Linked DNA regions of Teredinibacter turnerae T7901. Each later gene encodes a partner of the first gene's protein in a complex. Links are inferred from orthologs where the notes say so. Each region holds a gene or a part of one and is shown in the gene's direction. Other genes may lie near its edges.

Region 1 (3,865 bases):
ATTTGATCGCGATCTCGCGCACTATGTCGGCCGTCCCTCACCGTTGTATCACGCCGAGCGCCTGTCGCAGCAGATGGGCGGTGCGCAAATCTATCTCAAGCGCGAGGATCTTAATCACACCGGTGCGCACAAGGTCAATAACACCATTGGGCAAGCGCTCCTAGCAAAATTTACCGGTAAAAAGCGTGTAATTGCCGAAACCGGAGCTGGTCAACACGGTGTTGCTACAGCGACCGTTGCTGCACGCCTTGGGCTTGAGTGCGTTGTGTTTATGGGCGCTGAGGATGTTAAGCGTCAGGCGCTTAACGTATACCGTATGAAGCTTCTCGGTGCGACTGTCGTTCCAGTCACATCCGGATCGAAGACACTCAAAGATGCAATGAATGAGGCAATGCGGGATTGGGTTACCAATGTCGATGATACTTTCTACATCATTGGTACCGTCGCAGGCCCACATCCGTACCCGCAACTGGTTCGCGATTTTCAGTGTGTGATCGGGCGTGAAGCTCGGCGTCAGAGTCTGGAGATGACCGGCAAGCTGCCCGACGCGCTGGTGGCGTGTGTCGGTGGGGGCTCTAATGCTATTGGCTTGTTTCATCCGATGCTGGAAGACGAGAGCGTTGCCATGTACGGCGTCGAGGCTGGTGGTTACGGTGTCGAAACGGGCAAGCATGCGGCACCATTGAATGACGGCATTCCAGGTGTTTTACACGGCAATCGCACGTATCTTATGGAAGATGAGAATGGTCAAATTATTGAGACCCACTCGGTGTCCGCTGGTTTGGATTACCCGGGCGTAGGCCCAGAACATTCGTGGTTAAAAGACGTGGGCAGGGTTAACTATGTTGCCATCAACGACGATGAGGCCATGGATGCGTTCCGCAAATTGACACGTGTGGAAGGCATTATGCCCGCACTGGAATCGAGCCACGCAGTAGCATATGCGATGAAACTTGCACCCCAGATGGCGCAGGACCAGGTGATCGTGGTCAATCTATCCGGGCGCGGTGACAAAGATATTTTGACCGTTGCGCAAATCGACGGCATTGAAGTTTAGTGAGAGGCCAGTAAACGTGAATAGAATTTCAAAACGTCTGGCCGATATAAAAGCCAGCGGCAAAAAAGCCCTAGTAACCTACATCGTTCATGGCGATCCACGCACGGATGTAACGCTCCCCGCGTTGCATGCCTTGGTGGAGGCAGGTACCGATGTTATCGAACTGGGTGTGCCGTTTTCCGACCCGATGGCCGAAGGGCCAGTGATTCAACGCGGCCACGAGCGCGCCTTGGGTAATGGCGCGAGCTTGAGCAGCGCTATGGCGCTGGTCGCCGAATTTAGGAAGACCGATTCCGAAACGCCGGTGGTGCTCATGGGATATGCGAATCCTGTTGAGCGAATGGGTTATAAGACGCTTGCCGCGGTAGCAGCCGAGAGTGGCGTAGACGGCTTACTTACCGTTGATTTGCCGCCAGAAGAAGCAAAAGATCTGGATGCTGAACTGAAGGCACATGGCTTGCACAGTATCTTTCTGATCGCACCGACAACGGTAGATCAACGCATTGCTGATGTCACTCAGCTGGCAGCAGGGTTTGTTTACTATGTGTCCCTGAAGGGCGTAACGGGCGCAGGCCATTTAGATATTGGCTCGGTGGAGTCCAAGCTGGCCGATATTCGTAAACACACTGCGCTGCCAGTGCTGGTTGGCTTTGGCATTAAGGACAAGGCCTCTGCGCAAGCGGTGGGCGCGGTCTCTGATGGTGTAGTGGTTGGTAGTGTTCTTGTAAATGCCATGGGTGATAAGGCACAAGCCGGCATTGATGAAATTTGCGAGACGTTAAAACAATTAATTGAGCCCATCCGCGCAGGTTTGGACGAGCTTGCCCAATAGAATTGTGCGGCGCGCGTGGCGAACAACCGAAGAGAGATAATATGAGTTGGTTAGAAAAAATTGTTCCCAGTAGTATTCGTTCCAGTGGTCAGGCGGCCCGAGGTGCGAGCAAGGTCCCTGAAGGTTTGTGGAAAAAGTGCAGTAAATGTACTGCTGTACTTTACCGCCCTGAGCTGGAGAAAAATCTGGATGTTTGCCCCAAGTGCGAACACCACATGCGAATTGGTGCGCGCCGCCGACTGGATATTTTCCTGGACCCTGAAGGGCGTGAAGAAATAGCCGCAGATGTGTTACCTATCGATCGTCTGAAATTCAAAGACGTTAAAAAATACAAAGACCGCCTAACTACTGCTCAGAAAACAACCGGCGAAAAAGATGCGCTGGTTGCCATGCAAGGTACTTTGAAAGGCTTGCCTGTTGTTGCCAGTGCATTCGAATTCGCATTTCACGGCGGTTCAATGGGCTATGCGGTGGGTGAGCGTTTTACCCGAGCGGCCCAGGTTGCGCTAGAGAATAATATCCCGTACGTGTGTTTTTCCGCGACGGGCGGAGCACGTATGCAAGAGGCGCTGATCTCGCTCATGCAAATGGCAAAAACCAGTGCGGTCATCGAGCGCATGAAAATGCAGGGTACACCTTTTGTGTCGGTAATGACGGACCCAGTTTACGGTGGTGTATCGGCGAGCTTGGCGTTGCTTGGCGATATCAATGCTGCAGAGCCTGGAGTTCGCGCAGGCTTTGCCGGTCCGGCAATCATTGAGCAAACCATTCGCCAGAAATTACCGAAAGGTTTCCAGCGCAGCGAGTTTTTGCTGGAACACGGCGCTATCGATATGATTATACCTCGGGCACAAATGCGTGACCGTTTGGCCTCCATACTTGCCAAGTTAACCAATCAGCCCGCAGTTTAACTGCGGGCGTTTACTCATCTACAAGAGAAACACGCGAGTTTTTCCCCTTTGCCGCAACACAATACTTTGAATGAATGGCTCGCGTGGCTTGAAACACTTCATCCCACAGAGATCGAACTCGGGCTTTCCCGAATTTCCACCGTTGCTCGTACCCTGGGTTTTGCGCCTGTAATGCAGTCGCGGGATGATTCGGCTCCGGTCGCTTGTAAATTGATTACCGTTGCTGGTACCAATGGTAAGGGCAGCTTTGTGACCAGTTGCGAAGCCTTATTTGCCCACGCTGGTAAAACCACCGGGGCTTACACGTCACCTCACATTCTTGCCTACAATGAGCGAATCCGTATCAATGGTGCTCCGGTAAGTGATGCCACAATTATTCACGCGTTCGAACGAATTGACTTGGCGCGGGGCGATCTCACCTTAACCTATTTCGAATTCAGTACTTTGGCGGCGGCGCTGATTTTTCGTGATGCTGGTGTGGATTACTGGCTGCTGGAAGTTGGCCTTGGTGGTAGGCTCGATGCGGTCAATTGCTTTTTCCCAGATGTTGCGGTAATCACTTCCATTGATCTGGACCATCAGAACTGGCTGGGCGATACCCGTGAAGCTATAGCAGTGGAGAAGGCCGGTATAATCCGCCCTGGTATTCCCGTCGTTTGCGCGGAACCGAACCCTCCGAAAAATCTAACCCAGATTTTACCGCAAGAAACTTTCTATATTGACGTTGCATTCCATGTTTTGCAGGAAGCAGGGCGTGTCCGCTTTTTCTGGACAGATGCAGAAACGACGAATAGCACGTCCCAGGTGGAATGCGCACTGCCATTATCTAGCGTGGCTGCTGCGTTACAAGTTCTTAGTCTCGAAGGTTATGCGGTCCCCGGTGCTGCGTTGGACCAAACGATCTCAGGCTTAGCACTGGCGGGTCGTTTCCAGCGAAAGTTTCTCGCGGACGGTACCGAGGTTGTGCTCGACGTTGCTCACAATCCGGCGGCTACTCAATTGCTGGCCAAGAATCTGGCCGCGAATTATGAGGCGCAAAAATTCGACGCACTGGTGGCAATGATG
Region 2 (3,720 bases), 1.6 Mb from region 1 along the record:
TTATCGGGGTAGAGTTCAAGAAACGATTCTATCCCTTTCAGCGAAAGATAAATGGCTGTCGACTCGAGCGGTTCAAGAAAACCTCCTGCAAATCCAAGTGCCAGACAGTTTTTATTCCACAATTTTTCCCGGCGTCCAGCCTGGAACTGAAAGTGGCGGAGTGAATCCAGCGCGGGGTTTTGCACTAGTTCTAACAGTTTGTTTTCCGCCTGGCTCGGCGTGCAAAACTCGCTGCTGTAGACATAGCCATTACCCAGGCGGTGGCGCAATGGAATTTCCCAGCGCCAGCCGTTTTCGTGAGCGATGGCTTTTGTATAGGGAGGGATATCACAGCTGTTGTCACTCTGAACAATAACGGCAGAATCACACAAGAGGTAGTTATTCCAGTTTATATACTGAGTGTTTAGTACCCCGCCGATAAGCAATGCGTTGGTGCCAGTGCAATCGATATAAAAATCCCCGGCTAGTCGCCTGCCATCTTTTAATGTAAGCGAATCGATAAAACCGTTATCGTGGAGTGACGCGTCAACCACGGTTTCCATCACGTGTTGAATGCCGAGCGCCTCAGAGAAGCGCTTAAGATACTTTGCAACTTTAACTGCATCAAAATGCAGCGCGTAATTCACCCCGGATAAAAAAGATTCCGGTGTTGCGGCTCCCGGTGAGTAGTAGCGGCCCGCTTCACCGAGTACGGCACTGGGAGCGTACTGCCACATTTGTGCCGGGTCGCCTTGTTTGCGGGCCTTCTGCAAAAACGCAAAAAAGTTATGCCCGTCTATGTCGACGCCAATATTTCCGAATGGATGCCAAAATGCCTCTCCAACCTCGCTCCAGTCGAAAAATTTTGTGCCCAGTTTATAGGTCGCTTGGGTGGCGGCCATAAATTCTTTTTCATCTATTCCCAGGTTGCGTAAAAATTGCATTACCTGCGGTAAGGTAGACTCCCCAACACCAATGATATTGATTTCGGGTGATTCTACGAGGGTAATCCTAACGCCACGATTGTGCAGTATCTTGGCGAGGGACGCGGCGGCGATCCAACCAGCAGTACCTCCGCCCACAACCACAATGTGTTGAATAAATTTATTTTTCATAGTGATAAGTGTCTGCAAATAACCGGGAATTAACTCTAACCTGTCACATATGCATGGCGTTGATATGTGTCAACGGGGAGGGTTACGCGGCAGGGACGGCGTATGTAAAACGATTGTGATGTGTCTCTCGTTACTGCTTGCGAGCTTAGGCTGGTGGCGCTAAGTTTTGTGTGTGGCTTACGGGAATCGCTTTTAGTCTCTGTAAGTCCAGTGTTAAACTTGTGGCCTTTTCGCTGAATATCCACCCAAGTGGCGGCAAATCGCCTAAGAATTGAACACTAAAATTCTTCTAAACAGGGCCCAATTCGTATCATGAATTTGAACTATCTAGACTTTGAGCAACCGATTGCGGTGCTCGAAGGCAAAATCCAGGAGCTTCAGCTGGTTGGCACCGATAACGACCTCAATATTAGTGAGGAAATTGACCGGTTGAAGGAAAAGAGCACCAAGCTCACCGAAAATATTTATTCATCCCTCACGCCCTGGCAAATTGTGCAGGTAGCGCGTCACCCCCAGCGGCCCTATAGTGCAGACTATATTGCACGTATGTTCGACGATTGGGATGAGCTGCACGGAGATCGTCATTTCGGTGACGACAAAGCCATTATCGGTGGTGTTGGCCGTTTAAACGGACGCCCGGTTATGGTTATCGGCGAAGAAAAAGGACGCTCAGTCAAAGAAAAAGTCGAGCGTAATTTTGGTATGCCCAAGCCCGAAGGTTACCGCAAGGCGTTGCGTCTTATGGAAATGGCAGAGCGCTTTAAAATGCCGGTACTGACACTTATCGACACACCGGGGGCCTATCCTGGTATCGACAGTGAAGAGCGCGGTATCAGCGAGTCGATCGCGCAAAACCTGGCTGTGATGTCGCGTCTGCGCACACCGATTATCTGCACAGTCATAGGCGAGGGCTCCTCCGGTGGTGCGTTGGCTATCGGCGTCGGTGACTATCTCAATATGCTGCAGTACTCGACCTACTTTGTGATTTCACCTGAGGGTTGCGCCAATATTATCTGGAAAACCGTAGAAAAAGCGCCATTGGCGGCAGAGGCTATGGGTGTAACGTCCAGCGTGTTGGAAGAGTTGGGTATCGTGGATGAAACCATCGCTGAGCCTCTCGGTGGAGCGCACCGGGATATCGATACTATGGCCGAGAAGCTGAAAACACGTCTCAGTGAGCAGCTCGACCAGCTGGTTGCCGAAGACATGGATTCATTGCTCGAGCGCCGATACAAGCGCCTTATGTCCTACGGTAACGCCGCTTCCTGATTTTGAGCGACCGGCACCGCAATCTGGTGCCGGCTCGCGCAATACTGCGCCCCTTTCGCTATAATCCGCGCTCGTTATTATCGCCGCGCATTTCATGACTTCTTCATCTCCACAGCTCGCTGCAAATGATCTTCTCGCTCACGTACGTACGCAATTTGATGCGTTGTGCGTTGATGACAAACACCGCCTGCAAGGCTTGGTGCGTCATATAGAGAAGCGCCTATCACTACAAAAACCCTGTGATCGGGACCTTGATCGCCTGACGGATCGCCTGGATGCCGCGCTCGCCAGAATTGCTGAACGCACTCGCAATGCGCCGACACCATCGTTTGACGACGCGCTGCCGATTTCAGCCAAAAGGGATGAAATTAAATCGCTGATCGAGGCCAATCAGGTGGTGATACTGGCGGGCGAAACTGGCTCCGGTAAAACCACCCAGTTGCCGAAGATCTGCCTTGAGTTGGGCCGTGGACTGCGCGGCATGATTGGTCATACCCAGCCGCGGCGAATTGCCGCGCGCACGGTGGCCAGTCGCATCGCCGATGAACTCCAGGTACAGCTCGGCAGCGAAGTGGGCTACCAGGTCAGGTTTACCGATCACAGTAATTCAGCAACACATATTAAGCTGATGACTGATGGAATCCTGTTGGCGGAGATCCAACAGGACCCACTGTTGTACAAATACGATACGCTGATTATCGACGAGGCTCACGAGCGCAGCCTGAATATCGACTTTCTGCTGGGTTACCTGAAAGGCGTACTGAAGCAGCGGCCGGATCTAAAGTTGATCGTGACCTCGGCGACGATTGATTTACAAAAATTTGCGGCGCATTTTTCGGATCAAGATGGCAAACCCGCGCCGGTGATTGAAGTTTCTGGTCGGACCTACCCGGTGGAAACCCTTTACCGCCCTTGGGACGACGACTACCAGGATATTAACGAGGCCATAGTTGGCGCGATCGAAGAAATCCTCACCATGCCGCACAAGTCGGATGGCGACATTCTGGTGTTTTTAAGTGGTGAGAGGGAGATCAGGGAGGCGTCTCACGCAATCAAGAAAGCGGATTTTCGCCATCTCGAGATTTTGCCGCTCTATGCGCGCCTGAGTCTCGCGGAACAAAACCGGGTGTTCCAGGCGCACCGCGGGCGGCGCGTGGTGCTTGCAACGAATGTTGCCGAAACCTCGCTGACCGTGCCGGGTATTGGCTATGTGATTGACCCGGGGCGCGCTCGTATCAGCCGATACTCCGTGCGAACCAAAGTGCAGCGATTACCAATAGAGGCGATATCGCAGGCCAGCGCCAACCAGCGCAAAGGGCGCTGTGGCCGCGTGAGTAACGGTGTTTGTATTCGCCTT
Region 3 (3,596 bases), 670 kb from region 1 along the record:
CCTTGGCGTGGTGATCTCGTTTTTAATCGCAGCGAGTATTATTCTGGTAGCCCGACACACCGGCGAAGCGCTCGGCTGGGGATTTCAGCTGCAACAGCCCCTTTTTGTTGTGATTCTCGTATACCTGTTTTTAGTGATGGGACTGAGCCTGTTTGGCGCATTCCATTTCGGCACCAGCTTGATGGGGGCAGGCCAGGGACTGACCACCGGTGATGGACTCGGCGCATCCTTTTTTACCGGCGTACTTGCGGCCGTGGTCGCCAGCCCCTGTACCGCACCGTTTATGGCCACAGCGCTCGGCGTTGCCCTTACGCAGCCAGCCCCCCTCGCGCTTTTGGTCTTCGCCTGCCTCGGTTTCGGCATGGCGCTCCCCTTCCTTGCGCTAAGTTACAGCCCCGCGCTTGCGCGTTATTTACCCTCTCCCGGGCCCTGGATGGATGTACTGAAACAAGTACTCGCCTTTCCGCTGCTGGCAACCTGCGTATGGCTTCTCTGGGTACTGGGTAACCAAAGTGGGGTGACGGGCACCGCTATGGCGCTGCTAGGCGCCCTATTCCTCTACTTTGCCCTATGGTTGACGCAGTTCGAACCAAGATCGACGATCTTACGCTGGATCAATCGCGGCCTTGTGTTGGTGAGCCTGCTCGCGGTTGCGCACTTCAGTTGGCATCTTACCGACTACAAGGCCACGAGTTCCGGGACCTACGACAAGTGGCAGACCTTTTCCATGGAGCGACTCAATGAATTGCGTGAACAGGGCGAACCGGTATTTGTGAACCTGACGGCAGATTGGTGTATCACTTGCAAAGTGAACGAACGGGTCGCTTTCAGTTCACAGGATTTCTTCAATCACGCATTAGATAAAGACGTTAACCTGCTGATTGGAGACTGGACAAATGCCAACCCCGAAATCGAAGCACTATTGGCTGAGTTTAACCGCAGCGGGATTCCTCTGTACTTAATGTTCCCTGCAGGTGGCGGCGACGCTGAGATCCTGCCACAATTACTCACGCCAAAAGCCGTAATCAACGCAATCGATCGCGCGGTGGAGTAAAAAAACACCAGCGCTATCCAAACCGACTTCGATCATATAACAACCACTAATTTCATGAACGTCGGGAATATTGAAGCAAAATGCGGTGATTGTCAGCAAAACGGCAATCACCCATAGACATCAGCCGCCAAATTAGGCACAATCCCCTCCAGACATCTCGAAACAGCGTTTTTACACGCAAGTCGAGACATTTCTGCGCTTTTAACCTCATTTTTCTTAAGCTAAGTCGTTAAAAACTTTCTTAAGGCACAGGAATTTTCATGGCTACTATTCTGGTGCTTCACGGGCCAAACCTTAACTTACTAGGTACCCGGGAACCCGAAATCTACGGGCGAGAAACCCTTGCAGATATCGACCAGAAGCTTATGACGCTTTGCCTTGAGCGGGGCCATCATCTGCATTTTCTGCAAAGCAACGCCGAATACGAGTTGATAGACCGAATCCACGACGCACGCAGGGAAGGCGTTAACTTTATCGTGATCAACCCCGCTGCGTTTACGCACACCAGTGTCGCCCTGCGCGATGCGCTTGCAGGCGTCGGTATCCCTTTTGTTGAATGCCACTTATCGAATGTATTCAGCCGTGAAGCCTTTCGTCACCACTCCTATTTTTCCGACATCGCGGTCGGAGTGGTCTGCGGATTTGGCTCACAGAGCTATGAGCTCGCGCTGCAAGCGGCATTCAATTATCTGGATAAAAACAAGCCCGAACAAAAACACAGCTGAATATCGTACCGGAGGAGTGCCGACATTCCTCCCGCAACAACAAAACACAGACCTAGTCACAGCACACAGCTACTGAGAGGACACAATGGACATTCGCAAAATCAAAAAACTGATCGAATTGTTGGAGGAATCCAACGTCGAAGAACTGGAAATTAAAGAAGGCGAAGAATCTGTTCGCATCAGCCGTGGTGGTGCGCGCTCAGCCGCCGCTCCCATGCAAACAGTATTTCAACCTGCGCCGGTTGCCGCGGCACCTGCACCAGCCCCCGTGGCCGCTGCGCCCGCTCCGAGTGAAGAAAAAGCCCCGGAAGTGGCAGGCCACAAAGTGGTGTCCCCTATGGTTGGCACCTTCTACCGTTCGCCAAGCCCCGGTGCTTCGGCGTTTGTCGAAGTCGGTCAGTCTGTAAAAGCTGGCGATGTAGTGTGCATCGTTGAAGCGATGAAGATGATGAACCAGATAGAAGCCGATAAATCCGGTGTGGTGGAAGCGATTCTGGTGGAAGATGGAGAGCCTGTAGAGTACGACCAACCTCTGCTCGTCATTAACTAAGAGCGGGGTAGCCATCATGTTTAACAAAGTCCTCATTGCCAACCGGGGCGAGATTGCACTGCGCATCCTGCGCGCCTGTCGCGAACTCGATATCCCAACTGTGGCGGTCTACTCCAAAGCAGACCGCGATCTAAAACATGTGCGCCTGGCGGACGAATCTGTATGTATCGGCCCCAACGCGTCATCAGACAGCTACCTTAACGTCCCCGCTATTATTGCAGCCATGGAAGTCACCGACGCCGTTGCGGTGCATCCCGGCTACGGTTTTCTGGCAGAAAATGCTGATTTCGCTGAGCGTGTGCAAAAAAGCGGTTTCGTTTTTATCGGCCCGGATGCAGACGTTATCCGCCTGATGGGCGACAAGGTTTCCGCAATTGAAGCAATGAAAAAAGCAGGTGTACCCACGGTACCCGGCTCTGGTGGGCCACTGCCCGGCGACCCGGAAACCTGCATTGAAATTGCGCGCCGCATCGGCTTCCCGGTCATTATTAAGGCTGCTGCTGGCGGTGGCGGTCGCGGTATGCGCGTTGTGCACACCGAAGCCAGCTTGTGGAATTCGATTCAAGTCACCAAATCCGAAGCAAAAGCGGCTTTTGGCGACGATACCGTGTACATGGAAAAATTCCTGCAAAACCCACGTCACGTGGAAGTGCAGATTATTTCCGATGGCCAGGGCAACACTGTCCACTTGTTCGATCGCGACTGCTCGCTGCAGCGCCGCCACCAAAAAGTGTTGGAAGAAGCGCCAGCGCCCGGCATCCCGGAAGAAGTGCGACAGGAGGTCTATCAATCCTGCGTGCACGCCTGTAATGAAATTGGCTATCGCGGTGCCGGCACCTTCGAGTTTTTATACGAAGACGGCCGTTTCTACTTTATCGAGATGAATACGCGTATTCAGGTGGAGCACCCCGTATCGGAAATGATCACGGGTGTCGACCTGATTAAAGAGCAAATTCGCGTTTGCTCGGGCGCAAAGCTCAGCCTCAAGCAGGAAGACATCACGATCAAAGGCCATGCGATTGAGTGCCGCATTAACGCGGAAGACCCCAAAACTTTTATGCCCTCACCTGGCCTGGTCGAAAGCTATCACGCTCCCGGTGGTTTAGGTGTGCGCATGGATTCTCACCTGTATTCAGGATACCGGGTACCGCCCTACTACGATTCCATGATCGCCAAAGTCATCACCCACGCGGAAACGCGCCGTGAAGCCTTGCGCCGCATGGAAGGTGCGCTCGACGAACTGGTGATTACCGGCATCAAAACCAAC
Region 4 (3,849 bases), 670 kb from region 1 along the record:
AACCCCGCTGCGTTTACGCACACCAGTGTCGCCCTGCGCGATGCGCTTGCAGGCGTCGGTATCCCTTTTGTTGAATGCCACTTATCGAATGTATTCAGCCGTGAAGCCTTTCGTCACCACTCCTATTTTTCCGACATCGCGGTCGGAGTGGTCTGCGGATTTGGCTCACAGAGCTATGAGCTCGCGCTGCAAGCGGCATTCAATTATCTGGATAAAAACAAGCCCGAACAAAAACACAGCTGAATATCGTACCGGAGGAGTGCCGACATTCCTCCCGCAACAACAAAACACAGACCTAGTCACAGCACACAGCTACTGAGAGGACACAATGGACATTCGCAAAATCAAAAAACTGATCGAATTGTTGGAGGAATCCAACGTCGAAGAACTGGAAATTAAAGAAGGCGAAGAATCTGTTCGCATCAGCCGTGGTGGTGCGCGCTCAGCCGCCGCTCCCATGCAAACAGTATTTCAACCTGCGCCGGTTGCCGCGGCACCTGCACCAGCCCCCGTGGCCGCTGCGCCCGCTCCGAGTGAAGAAAAAGCCCCGGAAGTGGCAGGCCACAAAGTGGTGTCCCCTATGGTTGGCACCTTCTACCGTTCGCCAAGCCCCGGTGCTTCGGCGTTTGTCGAAGTCGGTCAGTCTGTAAAAGCTGGCGATGTAGTGTGCATCGTTGAAGCGATGAAGATGATGAACCAGATAGAAGCCGATAAATCCGGTGTGGTGGAAGCGATTCTGGTGGAAGATGGAGAGCCTGTAGAGTACGACCAACCTCTGCTCGTCATTAACTAAGAGCGGGGTAGCCATCATGTTTAACAAAGTCCTCATTGCCAACCGGGGCGAGATTGCACTGCGCATCCTGCGCGCCTGTCGCGAACTCGATATCCCAACTGTGGCGGTCTACTCCAAAGCAGACCGCGATCTAAAACATGTGCGCCTGGCGGACGAATCTGTATGTATCGGCCCCAACGCGTCATCAGACAGCTACCTTAACGTCCCCGCTATTATTGCAGCCATGGAAGTCACCGACGCCGTTGCGGTGCATCCCGGCTACGGTTTTCTGGCAGAAAATGCTGATTTCGCTGAGCGTGTGCAAAAAAGCGGTTTCGTTTTTATCGGCCCGGATGCAGACGTTATCCGCCTGATGGGCGACAAGGTTTCCGCAATTGAAGCAATGAAAAAAGCAGGTGTACCCACGGTACCCGGCTCTGGTGGGCCACTGCCCGGCGACCCGGAAACCTGCATTGAAATTGCGCGCCGCATCGGCTTCCCGGTCATTATTAAGGCTGCTGCTGGCGGTGGCGGTCGCGGTATGCGCGTTGTGCACACCGAAGCCAGCTTGTGGAATTCGATTCAAGTCACCAAATCCGAAGCAAAAGCGGCTTTTGGCGACGATACCGTGTACATGGAAAAATTCCTGCAAAACCCACGTCACGTGGAAGTGCAGATTATTTCCGATGGCCAGGGCAACACTGTCCACTTGTTCGATCGCGACTGCTCGCTGCAGCGCCGCCACCAAAAAGTGTTGGAAGAAGCGCCAGCGCCCGGCATCCCGGAAGAAGTGCGACAGGAGGTCTATCAATCCTGCGTGCACGCCTGTAATGAAATTGGCTATCGCGGTGCCGGCACCTTCGAGTTTTTATACGAAGACGGCCGTTTCTACTTTATCGAGATGAATACGCGTATTCAGGTGGAGCACCCCGTATCGGAAATGATCACGGGTGTCGACCTGATTAAAGAGCAAATTCGCGTTTGCTCGGGCGCAAAGCTCAGCCTCAAGCAGGAAGACATCACGATCAAAGGCCATGCGATTGAGTGCCGCATTAACGCGGAAGACCCCAAAACTTTTATGCCCTCACCTGGCCTGGTCGAAAGCTATCACGCTCCCGGTGGTTTAGGTGTGCGCATGGATTCTCACCTGTATTCAGGATACCGGGTACCGCCCTACTACGATTCCATGATCGCCAAAGTCATCACCCACGCGGAAACGCGCCGTGAAGCCTTGCGCCGCATGGAAGGTGCGCTCGACGAACTGGTGATTACCGGCATCAAAACCAACACCCCGCTGCAAAAAGAACTGGTTCGCGATGAAGCCTTCATTGAAGGTGGAGTCAATATCCACTACCTTGAGAAAAAGCTCGGTCTCTAAGCCCTTCCCGGTGTGAACTTCGGTTCACACCGATCTATTTTCGGACGTTACATGCCCTGGCTACAATTGCGCATCAACACCACCCGCGAACTGGCGCCGCGCGTTGAATACGCCATGGCAAAATCCGGGTCGCTCGCGGTAACTTTGCAAGACAACGCAGACCACCCCATCTTCGAACCCGCTCTCGGCGAAACACCTCTCTGGCAGGAAACCCGTATAGTCGGTCTGTTTGAAGCAGATACCGACACCACCGCCATACTCGAACTGGTACTCAAGAAGTCCGGGCTGAGCGAAGCTCAGCATCAGTGGCACATTCTTGAGGACAAAGACTGGGAGCGGGAATGGATGACGCACTACCAACCCATCCAATGCGGCCCAGGTTTCTGGATCTGCCCAAGTTGGACGGCACCGCCGGACCCACAGGCGGTCAACCTGATGCTCGACCCAGGCCTTGCATTTGGTACAGGCACCCACCCCACAACCTTTTTATGCTTGCAGTGGCTGGCCGGGGAAAACCTCGCCAATAAAACAGTGATCGATTACGGATGCGGCTCCGGCATTCTTGGAATAGGTGCGCTATTGCTTGGCGCAGTCTCGGTTACCGGAACCGATATCGACCCGCAAGCGCTGATGGCCACCCAGGAAAACGTTAAGCGCAACAATTTGCCCGCCGAAAGCTTCCCTGTTTACTTCCCCGACAAGTGCCCGGAGAACCCCGTCGACATTGTGCTGGCCAATATTCTTGCTGGACCACTGGTGGAGCTCGCGCCCGCACTGTCTGCACTGCTTAAACCCGGCGGCCGCTTGTGTCTTTCCGGTGTCCTTGAAACTCAAAAAGACGACCTCCTGGCCGCCTACGAACCCACCGTCGAGATCGAACAGGTGTTTCAACGTGAAGAATGGATCTGTATCACCGGCACACGACGGGCGCTCAAATCCGCAAAGGAATAATTTACGCCCCCGCCGTGAGCGTATAAACTTCGCGTAAACCCAACGCCTATAACGCATTAGCGCCGTAAGTTAACGGAGATTCTCAGGACTAGAGCCCCTATGGCAGATTCAATTACCCGCTGCCCAAAATGTCACACCTCGTTCCGCATCACCCAGGCACATCTCAGTTCAGCCAAGGGTGCGGTGCGTTGCGGCTCCTGTCTGAATATTTTTAACGCTAAAGAGCATTTGGTTGCCCCTGGCGAGGAACCCACCCCGGCAGCGTCTGCACCGACTAAAAAGCCTGCACGCCCGTTAACCAACAAGCCGAAAACGGCCAAACCAACCAACCGCGGTGCTGCTAAGAGCGCACCTGCCGTCGCGCCCAAGCCCGTCCCCAAACCGGTTCCCGCAGCGCAGAACATTCGCGACGACGACGATATTCTGATAAGCGACGATATGGATATCGACGACAACCTGGGTGTTGAAGACGATCAGTTTAGTCACGACCACCACGACAACATCATCTACAGCAAAAGCCTCTCATCGACAAAATCCAATCTTTTCGAGCGCACAGAAGAGGACGACAAAGACAAGAATGATGAGAACAAGCCCGATGAGTCCTGGGCACTCAGCCTCCTGGAGGATTCGGAAGACGACACTCCTCTCCCCAGCTTCCGCAAAGACAGCAGCAAGCATGTCGCCGTTGAAGATGTACAACGCGCTTCCCGGCACACAGCAACGGGAGAATACCGCGCTGTCACTGAGC

The links.
Region 2: the proteins of accD (region 1) and TERTU_RS04770 are in contact, whole or in part, in a solved structure (PDB 8UXZ), measured with the Escherichia coli proteins. The link is inferred for Teredinibacter turnerae T7901 from one-to-one orthologs.
Region 3: the proteins of accD (region 1) and accB are in contact, whole or in part, in a solved structure (PDB 8UXZ), measured with the Escherichia coli proteins. The link is inferred for Teredinibacter turnerae T7901 from one-to-one orthologs.
Region 4: the proteins of accD (region 1) and accC are in contact, whole or in part, in a solved structure (PDB 8UXZ), measured with the Escherichia coli proteins. The link is inferred for Teredinibacter turnerae T7901 from one-to-one orthologs.

The regions. Positions count from the first base shown.
Region 1 is NC_012997.1:2,768,134-2,771,998, reverse strand. The notes cover bases 871-3,865. They hold accD (acetyl-CoA carboxylase, carboxyltransferase subunit beta), read left to right. Parts: upstream 871-1,930; coding sequence 1,931-2,800; downstream 2,801-3,865. Other genes in these bases: TERTU_RS11045 (bifunctional folylpolyglutamate synthase/dihydrofolate synthase), read left to right, coding at 2,849-3,865; trpA (tryptophan synthase subunit alpha), read left to right, coding at 1,074-1,889; trpB (tryptophan synthase subunit beta), read left to right, coding at 871-1,057. In the rest of the region: more of trpB, read left to right, coding at 1-870.
Region 2 is NC_012997.1:1,132,944-1,136,663, forward strand. What follows is about bases 535-3,384. They hold TERTU_RS04770 (acetyl-CoA carboxylase carboxyltransferase subunit alpha), read left to right. Parts: upstream 535-1,406; coding sequence 1,407-2,363; downstream 2,364-3,384. Other genes in these bases: TERTU_RS04765 (tryptophan halogenase family protein), read right to left, coding at 535-1,094; hrpA (ATP-dependent RNA helicase HrpA), read left to right, coding at 2,458-3,384. Outside these bases: more of TERTU_RS04765, read right to left, coding at 1-534; more of hrpA, read left to right, coding at 3,385-3,720. UniProt on the Escherichia coli protein: Component of the acetyl coenzyme A carboxylase (ACC) complex. First, biotin carboxylase catalyzes the carboxylation of biotin on its carrier protein (BCCP) and then the CO(2) group is transferred by the carboxyltransferase to acetyl-CoA to form malonyl-CoA.
Region 3 is NC_012997.1:3,436,178-3,439,773, forward strand. The notes cover bases 871-3,596. They hold accB (acetyl-CoA carboxylase biotin carboxyl carrier protein), read left to right. Parts: upstream 871-1,864; coding sequence 1,865-2,329; downstream 2,330-3,596. Other genes in these bases: TERTU_RS13640 (protein-disulfide reductase DsbD family protein), read left to right, coding at 871-1,054; aroQ (type II 3-dehydroquinate dehydratase), read left to right, coding at 1,315-1,779; accC (acetyl-CoA carboxylase biotin carboxylase subunit), read left to right, coding at 2,346-3,596. Outside these bases: more of TERTU_RS13640, read left to right, coding at 1-870. UniProt on the Escherichia coli protein: This protein is a component of the acetyl coenzyme A carboxylase complex; first, biotin carboxylase catalyzes the carboxylation of the carrier protein and then the transcarboxylase transfers the carboxyl group to form malonyl-CoA.
Region 4 is NC_012997.1:3,437,714-3,441,562, forward strand. What follows is about bases 1-2,979. They hold accC (acetyl-CoA carboxylase biotin carboxylase subunit), read left to right. Parts: upstream 1-809; coding sequence 810-2,150; downstream 2,151-2,979. Other genes in these bases: aroQ (type II 3-dehydroquinate dehydratase), read left to right, coding at 1-243; accB (acetyl-CoA carboxylase biotin carboxyl carrier protein), read left to right, coding at 329-793; prmA (50S ribosomal protein L11 methyltransferase), read left to right, coding at 2,202-2,979. Also shown: more of prmA, read left to right, coding at 2,980-3,101; TERTU_RS13665 (zinc-ribbon and DUF3426 domain-containing protein), read left to right, coding at 3,201-3,849. UniProt on the Escherichia coli protein: This protein is a component of the acetyl coenzyme A carboxylase complex; first, biotin carboxylase catalyzes the carboxylation of the carrier protein and then the transcarboxylase transfers the carboxyl group to form malonyl-CoA.